DNA from 3 places in the Saccharopolyspora sp. NPDC000995 genome. Region 3 is predicted to be linked to each of the others. Evidence: riboswitches for the same ligand, from Rfam matches in the RefSeq annotation. Region 3 holds a riboswitch; each other region holds the start of a gene.
The links. Region 3 has a riboswitch for S-adenosylmethionine ahead of ACWDKQ_RS06700 (aminotransferase class V-fold PLP-dependent enzyme). Riboswitches for the same ligand answer to the same signal wherever they lie in the genome.
Positions count from the first base shown of each region.

Region 1: it holds a riboswitch for S-adenosylmethionine, as region 3 does, so the genes downstream of both, thrC (threonine synthase) here and ACWDKQ_RS06700 (aminotransferase class V-fold PLP-dependent enzyme) in region 3, are expected to answer to the same signal.
Region 2: it holds a riboswitch for S-adenosylmethionine, as region 3 does, so the genes downstream of both, ACWDKQ_RS03145 (methionine ABC transporter ATP-binding protein) here and ACWDKQ_RS06700 (aminotransferase class V-fold PLP-dependent enzyme) in region 3, are expected to answer to the same signal.

Region 1 is NZ_JBSFLZ010000123.1:40-3,305, reverse strand. It holds gene ACWDKQ_RS29095 (TSUP family transporter) at 1-213, opposite strand, end outside; gene rpsT (30S ribosomal protein S20) at 419-679, shown strand; gene holA (DNA polymerase III subunit delta) at 763-1,749, opposite strand; SAM riboswitch class I at 1,846-1,978, shown strand; gene thrC (threonine synthase) at 1,991-3,259, shown strand.
Region 2 is NZ_JBSFLZ010000004.1:100,392-103,657, reverse strand. It holds gene ACWDKQ_RS03155 (transglycosylase family protein) at 1-106, shown strand, start outside; gene rsmA (16S rRNA (adenine(1518)-N(6)/adenine(1519)-N(6))-dimethyltransferase RsmA) at 235-1,104, shown strand; SAM riboswitch class I at 1,281-1,368, shown strand; gene ACWDKQ_RS03145 (methionine ABC transporter ATP-binding protein) at 1,613-2,632, shown strand; gene ACWDKQ_RS03140 (ABC transporter permease subunit) at 2,629-3,266, shown strand, end outside.
Region 3 is NZ_JBSFLZ010000012.1:6,042-9,307, reverse strand. It holds gene ileS (isoleucine--tRNA ligase) at 1-971, shown strand, start outside; SAM riboswitch class IV at 1,258-1,373, shown strand; gene ACWDKQ_RS06700 (aminotransferase class V-fold PLP-dependent enzyme) at 1,413-2,750, shown strand; gene lspA (signal peptidase II) at 2,977-3,266, shown strand, end outside.

The DNA.
Region 1 (3,266 bases), on a different contig from region 3:
GGCGGTCCCGGCGATCGCCGCCACCTTGTTGGTGGCCAGCGAGTAGATCACCTCGCCGCCGGGCAGGAGCCGCAGCATCGCGGGCAGCTGGATCAGGCCACCGCCGCCGACGATCGCGTCGACAGTCCAGGCCAGGAACGCGGCGCCGCTGAGGAACGCCAGTCCGACGAGGGACAGATCGGCAAATGCGGGCCAGTTCAACGCATCGAGCACGAGGCTTGACCCTATGGTTCGGAAACGCCGGATCGGAACCCGATGTGATAGCCCCGGCACCGCCCGCCCGAAATCTGCGCAGGTGGGCGCTGTTAGCATGGACGACCGTGCCGTGCGGCATTCCGCCGTGGAGGAAACCTGCCTGAGCGCAGCGCCGACAACAGCGCGACACGATCGATTCGACAGACGAGGAAGAGGCGCCACAGTGGCCAACATCAAGTCCCAGATGAAGCGGATCAAGACCAACGAGCAGAGCCGGCAGCGCAACAAGGCCGTGAAGTCTGCGGTCAAAACCGCCATCCGAAAGTTCCGCGAGGCCGCTGACGCTGGCGAGAAGGACAAGGCCATCGAGCTGCAGCAGGCCGCCAGCCGCGCGCTGGACAAGGCCGCCAGCAAGGGCGTCATCCACAAGAACCAGGCCGCGAACAAGAAGTCCGCGCTGGCTCAGCGCGCCAACCAGCTCTGAGCTGAGGCCTGAACTTCGAAAGGCCCCTTAATCCGCCCCCGCGGGGAAGGGGCCTTTCGCGATTTCAGTGGAGATTGGTGCGATCACGAACGCTGGTTGCGGAGCTCCACGAGACGCAGGACGGTGCGTTCCAAGGCGTAGGTGGCGTCGGCGGCCATGCCCTTGACCCCAGCGTTGACCTCTGCGACCGCCTGGAGCGCCTGCGCGAGGCTCGAAGCGTTCCAGCCCCGGGACTGCGCCAGCGCCTTCTTCACCTTCCACGCGGGCATTCCCAGCTCGCCTGCCAGCCGGAACGGGTCGTTGCGACCGCCCGCGGCGGCGACGCGGCCGATGGTGCGGACCGAGTCCGCGAGCGCGTCGGCGATCAGCACGTGCGGGACGCCCAGCTGCACAGCCCACCGCAAGGCCTCCAGGGCAGCCGCCCGGTCACCCGTCACCGCCTTCTCCGCAACCGCGAACCCGGTCACCTCGGCTCGCCCGCGGTGGTAGCGGCGGACGGCCGTCTCGTCGACCTTGCCGCCGGTGTCGGCGACCAGCTGCGTGGCAGCGGCCGACAGCTCCCGCAAGTCGGAACCGACCGTTTCGATCAGCGCAGCCACCCCGGCGGCATCGGTCTTGCCGCCGGCCCGGCGCACCTCGTCGCGGACGAACGCCTCCCGCTCGGCGGGCTTGGTGATCTTGTTGCACTCGGTGACCCGCGCGCCTAGTTTGCGCAGCGCATTGGGTAGTTCCTTGGCGTGCTTGGAGCGGCCGCCGCCGCTGTGCACGACGACGATCATGACCCCGTCTGCCGACTGCTTGGCGTGCATCAGCAGCGCCTCGGCGATCTCCTTGCCCGCGTCCTGGGCAGACTCCACCGCCAGCACCCTGCCCTCGGCGAACAACGATGGGCTCAGCAGTTCGGCCAGCTCCGGAGGAGTGAGTTCGCTCACCTTCACGCGGCGCAGCTCGGCTTCCGGATCGGCCGCACGGGCGGCTCCGACAGCAGCCCAAAGCGCGCGTTCCACCAGCAGTTCTTCGTCACCGAGAACCAACTGCAGCGAATCGGGGACCACGACCGGTGCGCTCATGCACGCATCGTCGCACGCACCCGTGACGTTCCCGCCATCTGGATCGCGCTGGCCAGACCCCGGCGCGGTCCACTAGCGTTGCTGGCACAACCGAATAGCTCATCCAGAGGGGCAGAGGGAACGGCCCGATGAAGCCCCGGCAACCGTTCGTCAGCGAATCGTGTTTTCACGCGCGAGGTCTCTGACGAAAGCGGTGCTAATTCCGGCCCGTCCGCGGGACAGATGAGGAGAGGACCTCGCGATGACTGCTGCTGCCCATGCCCAGACAACTGCGAAGAAGACCTTCGACCTGGGCAACGCCGTCGAACTGGTGTCCAAGGAAGAGGGCCACCGGCAGCCGTTGGCCCCCGAGTTCGTCTCGCTGGAGGACTTCTCCCCCCTAGAGGTCGCCTACGACTTCGGCAGGATCCGCCGCGAGGACATCGAATCCGGCCCGCGCTCCATCTGGCGCTACAAGCAGCTCCTCCCGGTTCCCACCAACGTCGAAGAGCACCCGAACACCGAGCCGGGCTGTACCCGGCTGGTCCGGGCCGACAAGCTCGCGAAGGCGTTGGGCGTCAAGCGGATCTGGGTCAAGGACGACACTGGCAACCCCACCCACTCCTTCAAGGACCGCGTCGTCGCGGTGGCGCTGGCCGCCGCCCGCGAGTTCGGCTTCAAGGTGTTGGCCTGCCCCTCCACTGGCAACCTCGCCAACGCGGTGGCCGCCGCCGCAGCCCGCGCCGGTTGGGACTCGGTGGTGCTGGTGCCCAAGACGCTAGAGCGCGCCAAGATCCTGATGAGCGCGGTCTACGACGGGTCGTTGCTGGCCGTCGACGGCAACTACGACGACGTCAACCGGCTGGCCACCGAGCTCGCCGCGGAGCACGAGGACTGGGCATTCGTCAACGTCAACGTGCGCCCCTACTACTCCGAGGGTTCGAAGACGCTGGCCTTCGAGGTCGCCGAGCAGCTCGGCTGGCGCATCCCCGAGCAAATCGTGGTGCCGATCGCTTCCGGCTCGCAGCTAACCAAGGTCTACAAGGGGTTCAACGAGCTCGGCCAGGTCGGCCTGGTGGAGCCGAGCCCGGTGCGGATCTTCGGCGCGCAGGCAACCGGCTGCTCCCCGGTGTCGACGGCGTACAAGAACGACCACGACGTGGTCCAGCCGGTGCGGCCGGACACCATCGTCCGTTCGCTGGCCATCGGCGCCCCCGCCGACGGCCCGTACGTGCTGGACATCGTGCGCAAGACCGGCGGCGCCATCGAGGACGTCAGCGACGACGAGGTCCGCGAGGGTATCCGATTGCTGGCGCGTACCGAGGGCATCTTCGCCGAGACGGCCGGCGGGGTCACCGTGGCCACGGCGAAGAAGCTCATCGAGGCGGGCAAGATCGACCCGGATGCCGAGACAGTGCTGCTGATCACCGGTGACGGGCTGAAGACCCTGGACGCGGTGCAGGACCAGATCGGTCCGAAGGCCACCGTCGCCCCGACCACCGACGCGGTCAACCAGGCGCTCGGGCTCTGAACCGACC
Region 2 (3,266 bases), on a different contig from region 3:
CCAGGCCAGCCGCGAGCAGCAGATCGCGGTGGCGGAGAAGATCCGCGCGGCGCGGGGCGGCGGCTACGGCGCCTGGCCGGGTTGCTCCTCGAAGCTCGGCCTGTGAGCTGACCTTCCGGGTATCAGGCCATATCGTCAGGTGAGGGGTACCCGCGGACCAGTTCGGACGCCACGGGTGCCCCTCGCTCGTCACCTGGTCGGGGTGGTGAGTTCGGGCGCGGGTAGTTTTTCGGTGTGGACGACCAGCAGGCGACGCTGCTCGGCCCGGCCGATGTGCGACGGCTGGCCGAGGAACTCGACATCCGACCGACTAAGAAGCTCGGCCAGAACTTCGTGCACGACCCGAACACCGTGCGCCGGATCGTGGCCGCCGCGTCGGTCTCCGCCGCCGACGTCGTGCTGGAGGTCGGCCCCGGCCTTGGCTCGCTGACCCTCGCCCTGCTGCCCGCTGCGGGCGCCGTAACGGCGGTCGAGATCGATCCGGTGCTCGCGGCGCGGCTACCGCGCACCGCCGCCGAGTTCGCCCCGGCGCTGGCCGATCGGCTCACCGTGATCGAGGCCGACGCCTTGCGGGTCCGCGCCGAGGACTTCCCGGCGCCGCCGACCGCGCTCGTCGCGAACCTCCCGTACAACGTCGCCGTGCCGGTGGTGCTGCACCTGCTGGCCGAGTTGCCGAGCCTGGCGCATGGTCTTGTCATGGTGCAGTCCGAGGTCGCCGACCGGATGGCCGCCAAGCCGGGCGGCCGCGTCTACGGCGTGCCGAGCGCCAAGGCTGCGTGGTTCGCCGACGTGCGCCGCGCGGGCCCGGTGCCGCGCAAGGTGTTCTGGCCGGTGCCCAATGTGGACTCCGGCTTGGTGTCGTTCCAGCGCATCGAGCCGCCGTCGACCGCGCCGCGCCAGGACGTCTTCCGCGTGGTGAACGCGGCGTTCGCCCAGCGACGCAAGACGTTGCGCGCCGCGCTGTCCGGCTGGGCCGGATCCGCGGCTCGGGCGGAGGAGGTTCTCCGGGCCGCTGGGGTGGATCCGGCGGTTCGCGGTGAGCAGTTGGAGATCGGCGATTTCGCGCGCATCGCAGAGGCTGCGGCTACCGAAAGTGGTCGCTGAACCACCCGTCAGGCCCCTTGCCCATCCGAGACCGATCCGCTACCCGGAGTCACCGACAACACCTGGCGTGCCGGGAAAATTCCCCTTCGTCCGGGTGTGTGATTTGGCAAACGATTTCGGAAAGTGACGACTATCAACTTGCGCTGGAATCCGCCAGTGGGGTCTACTATTCGGGAAATCCATCCCGAGCGGCCGAGAGACCTGGCTCCGCGAAGCCGCAGCAACCACCCGGTGGGCAGGTGCTAACGCCAGGACCGATGGAGTTGTTGTGGAGTCCAACGCACTGCCAGCCGGCCCGCCTGCGGGTCAAACCCGAGCCCAGCTGGCCCGATCCCGGCGAAACCACATCCGGAGGCTGCTGACGCAGCGTCGCGTCATCGACCATGGGCGTCGCACCACCACCGCCTGTCGTCGCGAGATGTGACCCAGCTCTTCCTCTCTTTCCGAAGTTCCTTGGCCTGTCGCCCTTTCGCGTGCGCGGCCGTCGCGAGCTGATGTGGAGCCGATCGTGATCACAGTCGAGAACCTGACCAAGTCCTTCCAGTACAACAACGGAACCGTCCGCGCCCTCGACGGCGTGACGATGGAGGTTTCGGCCGGCGCGGTGTGCGGTGTGGTCGGTCCGAGCGGGGCCGGCAAGTCCACCCTGGCCCGGTGCATCGCGCTGCTGGAGAAGCCGGACAGCGGTGCCATCCGCGTCGACGGCACCGACCTGGTTTCCCTCGGCGGCAAGTCCCTTCGCGCCGCGCGCCGACAGATCGGCGTTGTGCCGCAAGGAGATTCGCTGCTGCGCCAGCGCACTGCCGCGGGCAACGTCGCGTTGCCGCTGGAAGCGGCCGGTATCAGCGGCCCGCAGCGGCGCACCCGCGTCGGCGAGCTGCTGGACCTCGTGGGCCTGACCGACAAGGCCTCGGTCTACCCCGACCAGCTCTCCGGCGGGCAGCGCCAGCGCATCGCGGTGGCGCGTGCGCTGGCCGCCAAGCCTTCGGTGCTGCTGGCCGACGAGCCGACCTCGGCGCTCGACCCGGGCACCACCGACTCGGTGCTCACCGTGCTGGACCGCGCCCGCGCTGAACTGGGTGTCACCGTGCTCGTGGTCACCCACGACATGGCCGTGGTGCGCAAGATCGCCGACGATGTCGCGGTGCTGGAGAACGGCCGGGTGGTCGAGCACGGCAAGGTCCTCGACCTGGTCGCCGAGCCCGGCAGCCGGGTGGGCACCACGCTGCTGCCGGACACCGACCAGGCCGAGTCGTTCAAGCCAGCCGGCGGTCGGCACGACGTCGTCGCCGAGGTCGTGCTGGTCGGCTTCGCCGCGGTCGGCGCGCTGCTGCCGGAGGCCGCCAGCAGGTTCGGGGTCGACCTCGCGATCCTGGGCGGGGGGCTGACCCGGCTGGGGGACACGCCGGTAGCGAAGTTCAAGGTCGGCCTGAGCGGCGAGCGCGCCGAGTCGGCCCTGAAGTGGATGGTCGATCGGGACGCGCATGTGCGACGTGCCCCGGTTTGCGTTGACGGAGCTGCTGCGTGAGTGATGTGACCCCCTGGTCGGAGGTCCTTGGACTACTTGGTGAAGCGACGGTCGACACGCTCTACATGGTGTTGGTGTCAACCCTGCTGGCAGTGCTGGGAGGGCTGCCGCTCGGCGTGCTTCTGCATCTGACCTCGCCGGTCGGCCTGAGCCCGAAACCCGTGCTGTACCGGGTGCTCGGCGTGGTCGTCGACGTGGTGCGGTCCGTGCCGTTCGTCGTGCTGCTGGTAGTCCTGGCGTCGTTCACCCGGCTGCTGATCGGCACGTCGATCGGCAGCTCCGCGGTGATCGTCCCGCTGACCATCGGCGCCGTCCCGTTCTTCGCGCGGTTGACGCAGAACGCGTTGCGCGAGGTCAGCTTCACCGTGGTCGAGGCCGCGATCACGACTGGATCGAGCCGGCTGCGGATCGTGTGGACGGTGCTGCTCGGCGAGGCGCGGGCCGCGCTGGTCGGCGCGGTCGGCGTCACCGCGGTGGCGCTGATCGGCTACGCCGCGATGGCCGGTGCGATCGGCGGCGGCGGGCTGGGCACGACCGCGATCCAGGACGGCTACCAGGGCTACGACGACCGGATCCTGTGGGCATCCGTCGTCGTGCTCGGCGTGCTGGCCTTCGCGATGCAGCTGATCACCGA
Region 3 (3,266 bases):
TCGACCTCGCTGGGGCCTGCGCGGAGGTGCGCGACTTCCTCGAAGTGCTGACCAACTGGTACGTGCGGCGGTCCCGCGACCGCTTCTGGGCCGGTGACCGGGATGCCATCAACACGCTGCACACCGTGCTGGAGGTGACCTGCCGGGTGGTGGCGCCGATGCTGCCGCTGACCGCCGAGGCGGTCTGGCGCGGGCTGACCGGAGGCCGCTCCGTGCACCTGGCGGACTGGCCCCTGGTCAACGAGTTGCCCGCGGACGCCGCGCTGGTAACCGCGATGGACGAGGTGCGCCAGGTGTGCTCGGCCGCGTCGGCGTTGCGCAAATCCAACAAGCTGAGGGTGCGTTTGCCGCTGGCCAAGCTCGTGGTCGCCACCCCGGACGCGGAGGCGCTGCGGCCGTTCGCGGACCTGATCCGCGACGAGGTCAACGTCAAGGCACTCGAGCTGAGCACCGACGTCGCCGCGCACGGTCGCTTCGAGATCGCGGTGAACGCGCGGGCCGCCGGTCCGCGGCTGGGTCGCGACGTGCAGAAGGTGATCAAGGCGGTGAAGTCCGGCGAGTGGCAGCGCACCGGCGGCACCGTGGTCGCGGCGGGCATCGAATTGCAGGACGGCGAGTTCGAGGAGCGCCTGGTCTCCACCGATCCCGGCGCGGCCTCGCCGCTGCCCGGCGGCAAGGGGCTGGTGGTGCTGGACACCGAGGTGACCCCGGAGCTGGCGCTCGAAGGCTTGGCCCGCGACGTGGTCCGGGTCGTCCAGCAGGCCCGCAAGGAGGCGGACTTCCAGGTCTCCGACCGGATCACGGTGGCGATTTCGGCCCCTGCCGAGGTCCTGGCGGCCGTCGAGTCGCACCGCGACTTCATCGCGGGCGAAACCCTGGCGAACGACATCGAATCCGGCGATGTAGCGGACGGCTTCACCGGCAGCGTCGGTGAAGGCACCGAGATCAAGATCGCCGTCACCAGGGTCTGACGTGGCCGTCCCGGGTGGCACCGGCGACGAGGGCGGTGTCACCCGGGTGTCTTGGTGGTTGTTGATGTGGACGGTCCGTTCGCGCCGTCCACTGAGGCGAACAGGTCGTTCGCTGCACATCGACACCCCGGCGTTCCAAGTGTCGCCCTGGTGTCAGGGCGTGCAGTTGTGACCGCCGTGCGGGTGTCGAGATCGCCGCGTCGGCGCCGTGTGACGGAGACCGCTCCCACAGTTCGGGAATGGTGTTGCCCGCGGTGCGCGCGGTTTCCTAGAGTGCTGGACCGAAGGTCATGAGCGCCAGCGTCAAGCCCCGGCTTGCTGGCCGGCAACCCTCCAACCGCGGTGGGGTGCCCCGGGTGAAGACCTGGCCGGTCGTGCAGGGCGATCCGGCAAGCGCGGACCCCTCTGGGCGGGTCCGATGAGGCCCCCGAGGAGGCCGTCGTGTCGTCTGCCGTCATCGAAATCCCGGTGCAGTCCCATTTGGACTACCGGATTCCCGCCGTGGTCGGCGCCGCGCTGCAGGTCCCGCTGGTCAACGGCCAACGCATCGGATATGCGAATCTCGATCATGCGGCCAGCGCGCCGTGCCTGGAGTCCGTGCAGTCGGCGGTCAACGAGCTGCTGCCCTGGTACGCGAGCGTGCACCGCGGCGCGGGGTTCGCCTCCCAGGTGTGCACCCGGGTCTACGAGGGAGCGCGCGACGAGCTGCGGAACTTCGTCGGCGCCCGCCACACCGACTCGGTGATCTTCACCCGCAACACCACCGACGCCCTGAACCTGCTGGGACGCACGCTGCCGCGCGGCACGTCCGTCGTGGTCTTCGATACCGAGCACCACGCCGCGCTGCTGCCCTGGACCGGCCCGCGGGTGCGCCGCCTGCCCGCGCCGGAGACGCCGGCGGACGCCACCGCCGCGCTCGATGCCGCGCTGGCCGACTGCCCGGAGGGACCGCGGCTCGCGGTGATCACGGGTGCCTCCAACGTCACCGGGGAGCTGTGGCCCGTCGCGGAGCTGGCGCGGGTGGCTCGCCGCCGCGGTGCTCGCACGGTTCTCGACGCCGCGCAGCTCGCACCGCACCGGCCGGTCCGGATTCGCGAGCTCGACATCGACTACGTGGCGATCTCGGGGCACAAGCTCTACGCGCCGTTCGGTGCGGGCGCGCTGATCGGCCGCGCGGACTGGCTCAACGCCGCCGAGCCGTACCTCGCGGGTGGCGGCGCGACCCGTTTGGTGCAGGAGCGGTCGGTGAGCTGGGCGACGGGGCCGGAGCGGCATGAGGCGGGCTCGCCGAACACCGTCGGCGTGCACGCCTTGGCCAAGGCCTGCGCGACGCTCGCGGCGAACTGGACGGACGTCATCGAGCACGAGGAAGCGCTGCTGCACCGGCTGCGAGCCGGGCTTCGCGGCGTGCCGGGGCTGCGCGAACTCCGCCTGTTCGACGCCGATCACGACCGGGTCGGTGTGGTGAGCTTCACCGTCGACGGTCAGGACCCGGGCCTGCTGGCCACGGCGCTTTCCGCGGAGCACGGCATCGGCGTCCGCGACGGCTTGTTCTGCGCGCACGTGGCCACGCGGCGGCTGCTCTCGCGGGCGGGCTCGGACACCGAGCGCGCGGTCCGCGTCAGCGTCGGGCTGGGCAGCACAGCAGAGCACGTCGACCGCCTCGTGAACGCGCTGCGGAGGCTGGTGGCCGAAGGCCCGACTTGGCGCTACGAGCAGGTCGACGGCCGCTGGGTGCCAGTCAACGACCCGCGCCCCGCGCCCGCCTTCCTCGACTGACGGGGCTCCGCCACGCCTGGTCACGGCCCGTAAGTGAATTGCGGCGTCTTGGCACGGCGACATAGCACCCGAAAACACTCACGGGTCCTGTTCTTTGTCTTGAAGCGCCGAAGCGCTTAGCCCACACTCGCGACTTGCACCGCCGCGGGGCCTTAGGCCCAACGTGTTCAAGGGCGCATCGCGGGGAGTGGTCCTGCCGAACCGGGTGCGGGCGGGTTCAGGGACAATGGTGGTCGTGAGCACCGAGCAGTCCTCCCCGAGGGAGTCCTCAGCAGAGCAGGCGGGCACCGAACCGACTGCCGCAGAACAGGCGTCCGAGACGCAGACCGGGGCGGCGGAGGAGTCGCCCAAGCGCGGGTCCGGGAAGCTGCTCGGGTTGTTGGGCGGGGTCGCCGTGGTGGCCTTGGGCGTCGACATCCTCACCAAGGTCGCCGTCGTGGCGAACTTGGAGGGCAACCCGCCGGTCAAGCTGCTCGGCGGTCTGCTCTACCTCGACGTGCTCCGCAACCCCGGTGC